2 regions of the Minwuia sp. genome follow, and region 2 is predicted to be linked to the other one. Evidence: riboswitches for the same ligand, from Rfam matches in the RefSeq annotation. Region 2 holds a riboswitch; the other holds the start of a gene.

Region 1 (2,452 bases), 890 kb from region 2:
CAGCGTCGACTTGCCCGCGCCGTTCTCTCCCAGCAGCGCGTGGATGCTGCCCGGCGCGACCCGGAGCGAGACATCGCTGTTGGCCACGACTCCGGGAAACGACTTCGAGATTCCGGTGATCTGGAGAAGGGGCGTCGGGTCCATGTGCGGCTTTTTCCCATGGCCATCGCGCCCTGCGCAAGCGCTCTGGCTTGTTGCGCGGGCCGTCCGCCTGATAGCTTGCGCCGATAGCAGATACCCGGGGGGAGATGGCAATGGACATCAAGGGCAAGAAGGCGATCGTGTTCGGGGGGACCTCGGGCATCGGGCTGGCGACATCGAAGATGCTCGCAGAGCAGGGCGCGAACGTGATCGCGGTCAGCCGCAATCCGGACCGGGCCGGCGATGTGCCTGCCGGCATCACGCTGGCGCAGTGCGACGTCCGCGACGAGGCGGCGCTGCAGAAGCTCTTCGCCGACCACGCGCCCTTCCACATTCTGATCAGCGCCGCGACCGGCGGCGACCGCGCCGTTGGCCCGTTCCTGTCGATGGACATGGACGGCTACCGCAAGTCCTTCGACAAGCTCTGGGGCTACACCAACGTCGTCCGCTTCGGCACGGAACATCTGCCTGACGATGGCGCCATCGTGCTGGTCAGCGGCACGCCGGCGCGGAACGCCAAGCCCGGCCAGATCGCCATCGGCTCGGTCGGCGGCGCGGTGGAGCAGTTCGTCCGTATCGTCGCCCGCGAGATCGCGCCGAAGCGCATCAACACCGTCGCGCCGGGCCAGATCGATACGCCCATGGTGCCGCTGCAGGGCGAGGAGCGTGCGAAGATGTACGCCAACGCCACGAAGAACCACCTGATCCCGCGCGCCGGCCGGCCCGAGGAAGTGGCGCAGGCCATCGTGTTCCTGGTGCAGAACGACTTCGTCACCGGCACGACGGTCGATGTCGACGGTGGCTGGCTGCTTTCCTGACGGGCTCTGTCCCCGCCGCGACGCGGCAGGACGCTGAAACGCTTGCCAACTCCAGCCGCATTCGCCACGATGACGTCTTGCAGCGGTTCCGCCGTGTCCGAACGGGCAGGCGGTGTAACAAGGGAACACGGTGCGGCGTACCCATCAGGGACCAACTCCGTGGCTGCCCCCGCAACTGTAAGCGTCGAGGACGCCCCATCACGCCACTGGCCGCAAGGTTCGGGAAGGCGGGGCGGTCCGGCCGAGACGCGAGCCAGGAAACCTGCCGCTGCAATGAGGGAAACCGTTTATCCGCCGGTGGGGCGGAGAGGGAGCAAGACATGAACCGCATTTTCAACCGCGCCGGCCTCGGCGCTGCCGTTATCACCCTGACCGCGACCGCGGCCCAGGCGCATCACCCGCTGGGCGGCGGCACGCCGGAAACCTTCTGGCACGGCTTTCTGTCCGGCGTCGGACACCCAATGATCGGCATCGATCATTTCGCCTTCATCCTGGCTGTCGGCCTGGTGGCGGCGTTCTCCGCCTACCGTTTCTTCACGCCGGCTGTTTTCGTCATTGCGACCATGGCGGGCTGCATGCTGCACGTGGCCGGCGTCATGCTGCCGCTGCCGGAGCTCTTCATTTCCGCCTCGGTGGTCGCGCTGGGCGCGTTCATCCTGTCGGGCCGCCGCATGGCCGCACTGCCGCAGATGGCCTTCTTCGGCGTTGCGGGCCTGTTCCACGGCTTTGCCTATGGCGGTGCAATCATCGGCGCAGAGACGACCCCGCTGGTCGCCTATCTCGCCAGCTTCGCCATGACCCAGTACGCCATCGCGCTCGGCGCCATGGCGCTGGTGACGCTGGTGTGGCGGGCGGCGGACACGAAGGCGCTGCAGCCGCGCATCGCGGGCGCCCTGATCGCCGGCGTCGGCTTCGCGTTCCTGTTCGAGAATGTCGAGGGCATGATCCTGGGCTGATCGCCCGGGCGCGCCACGAACAATTGACGGTCCGGTCCAGCGTGGGCCGGACCACCCTGTTTCCCATTTCACGGAGGCTGGCATGTCCAGGATTCCGGCGACTGTCGTCACGGGCTTTCTCGGCGCGGGCAAGACGACGCTCATTCGCAATCTGCTGCAGAACGCCAACGGCAAGCGCATCGCGCTGATCATCAACGAGTTCGGAGACCTCGGCGTCGATGGCGAAGTGCTGAAGGGCTGCGGCGAGGAGACCTGCCGCGAGGAGGACGTGGTCGAACTGGCGAATGGCTGCATCTGCTGCACGGTGGCCGACGACTTCGTGCCGACCATGACCGCGCTGCTGGAGCGCCCCGACCGGCCCGACCACATCGTCATCGAGACTTCGGGGCTGGCGCTGCCGCAGCCGCTGGTGAAGGCCTTCAACTGGCCCGATATCCGCACCCGTGTGACGGTCGACGGCGTCGTGACGGTGGTTGACGGCGCGGCCGTGGCCGAGGGCCGCTTCGCCCATGACGAGGCGGCGCTGGACGCCCAGCG
Region 2 (2,452 bases):
GACAGCGGAAGACAGCTTCGAAACGCTGGAGAATCAATTCCGGTTGCAGACGCCTGTTACAGACTTCTTCGATGCTGTGGTGGGCTTGCGGCTTGATACGCCGGAAGGACCTGACCGACTACATGGCGTGATCGGTCTCCACGGCCTGACAAAACAGTGGTTCGAGGTCGATGCGGATTTGTTTATCTCGGACAACCCTTCGGCCCGGTTCGAGGTTGAGTATGAGGGTCTGATCACCAATCGGATCATCTTCGTGCCCAGCATCGAACTGGACATTCCGTTCGCGGACGATCCCGCTGTGGGCAATGGCGCTTTCGGGCCTACGCTCGAAGTCGGTGGACGGCTGAGTTACGACCTCGTTGATCGTCTCATCTCGCCCTACGTCGGTGTTCACTACGAACGCAAGTTCGGGGCAACAGCGGACTTGGCCAGAGCCAACGGTGAAGAAGCCGGCACGGTGTTCTTCGTGATCGGCGCACGCTTCATCTTCTGAAGCGAGGGTAAGATCGCAGTCACTACCGCAATTGCGCGATTGGCTGGCCCGTCAGGTTACGCGCGCCAGCCAATCGCCATGTGCTTAGGCAGCAAGCCCCAGCATTGAGAAGGCGACGCCTTCCAGGTTTTCGAGAACCAGGAAAGCACCTGCTCCGGCCACCATCGCGCCGGCAATGCGAGCTTTCACATCGCCGGCCTCAGCGACCTTGACGATCCGCTCGAACAGCAATCCAGTACCCAGCACAATCGCCAACTGAATCACGCCGAGACCGATGAGGTAGCCAACAAGAACCTGTGCACCCATGGCTGCTTCCTGCGACGCAATCGTGTCGCCAAACGCAGAACCGTGGAACAGGCCGAAACCCGCGAACAGCAGTACAGCGGGCAGGGTCGCGAGCGCCTTGCCGCGCAACAGGGCACCACCGACAACGACCAGCGAAAGAGCAATCACCAGCTCCTTGGCCGGAAGCCCGAAATTCATCGACATTGCAAGGCAACCGATCAGCATTGCCGCGATATAGGCCGCAGGCGCTGCAACACGGCGCGCCGAAAACAGAGCCGCGACGCCAACTGCGACAACAAAGAAGAGATGGTCAAAACCGAGTAGCGGATGGCCGATGCCGGACAGAAGGCCGTCTGCGAAGCTTTCCATTGGCGCGCCTGCCAGCGGATGATGCGCGAATGCGGTTCCGGGCACCAACAGTGCGCTAACCGCACAGCTATACCGGACGATACGATTGCTCATGTTCTTACTCCTGATTCCGTCTCACCCGACGGTGTTTGAGGACATTGTTCCAGTGGCAGGTCTCCTGGCTTGCGTGCTTCAATTCAACCCTTGCCTTCCCAGAATGATCCAGTGGCATTGTCGGGTGACACCACACGCTTACAGTTGCGGGGGCAGCCATGGAGTTGGTCCCTGATGGGTACGCCGCACCATGTTCCCTTTTCATCCGCCGTTCTGTTCGGTCTGACGGAACCACTCGCTCGACCGCCCCAGAAAGGCTTTGTTTATGCAAGGCGGTTCTTTTCGAAATGAACAGCTTTCAGGGCCGCTTCCGATGGGTTCATAGTCTTTCCGAAGCACAACTGATTTTCATCGCACACAAGAAAAATGCGTCACCGACCTCGCAACATCCAACTAGCTGTCTGCCGACCAGACGATTTGAAACCCGCACTCCGTTGCCGGTGTCAGCGGGACAATTTGCAAGTGTTTGAAGGATATGTTGGTCATTTGGCGGTAGCAGGACCGAATTCTTGAAACGGCGCCCCAGCGCCAACAGCCCAGCGGGATGCAACGGGGCGGCGAGTGCAACGGAGAGCCCCTTGCCGAGGACCGCGTAGCGGCCGCAGTCAAGCGGCGTGGTATTACCACGCACAGCTTGCGCGAAGCGGATTGTTCTGCCGCTATATATTGTGCTCAAGGGGTCTGTGAATTTCGGATGACCCGCCACTGATTTCCGGCAATTTCGCCGTTATCTGATTCTGCCACCGTTCGGGCGGAAATGAAATTCCGCCGCCACATCCCCGGCCGATATCTGAACTGGAGCTATAGGTCCCACTTCCGCAAACGGAACTGGAGACCATCATGGTCCACACCCCCTTTGACATGCTGACGAGCGGGAAAGGCGTGCTCATCACCTGCGCGCTCGTCATCCTTTGCAGCTTCAGCGCCTACATCTCGGTCGAGGGCGTCCTGATGCTTGCCAATGCCTCCATGCAGGGTTTGGCAGGCACCCTGAAGACCTTCCTCCTCGGCGTCGCCCTCTGGGTGATGTTCTACCTGCTCTGGGATCTTTGCCTGAGCATCATCCCCAAAGCCGGGCGTAGCCGCGTTGTTGCGATCTGCATGATGCTGTTTCTCGTCGTTCCCGTCGTCTTCGGCTCCAGCACCACATTCGGCACGACCGGCCTGGCCGGAGATGCGCCGCAGGAGCATCACATGCAGAATGAAGTCGAC

Evidence for each region. A riboswitch is a leader RNA that binds a small molecule or an ion and turns the genes downstream of it on or off. The one in region 2 is predicted to bind cobalamin.
Region 1: it holds a riboswitch for cobalamin, as region 2 does, so the genes downstream of both, ACMVY4_RS11605 (HupE/UreJ family protein) here and ACMVY4_RS07170 (HupE/UreJ family protein) in region 2, are expected to answer to the same signal.

Annotation. Positions count from the first base shown of each region.
Region 1 is NZ_CP180352.1:2,396,665-2,399,116, forward strand. It holds gene ACMVY4_RS11595 (ABC transporter ATP-binding protein) at 1-144, opposite strand, end outside; gene ACMVY4_RS11600 (SDR family oxidoreductase) at 255-959, shown strand; cobalamin riboswitch at 1,026-1,244, shown strand; gene ACMVY4_RS11605 (HupE/UreJ family protein) at 1,280-1,915, shown strand; gene cobW (cobalamin biosynthesis protein CobW) at 1,998-2,452, shown strand, end outside.
Region 2 is NZ_CP180352.1:1,507,793-1,510,244, reverse strand. It holds gene ACMVY4_RS07175 (copper resistance protein B) at 1-493, shown strand, start outside; gene ACMVY4_RS07170 (HupE/UreJ family protein) at 578-1,240, opposite strand; cobalamin riboswitch at 1,277-1,491, opposite strand; gene ACMVY4_RS07165 (hypothetical protein) at 2,081-2,452, shown strand, end outside.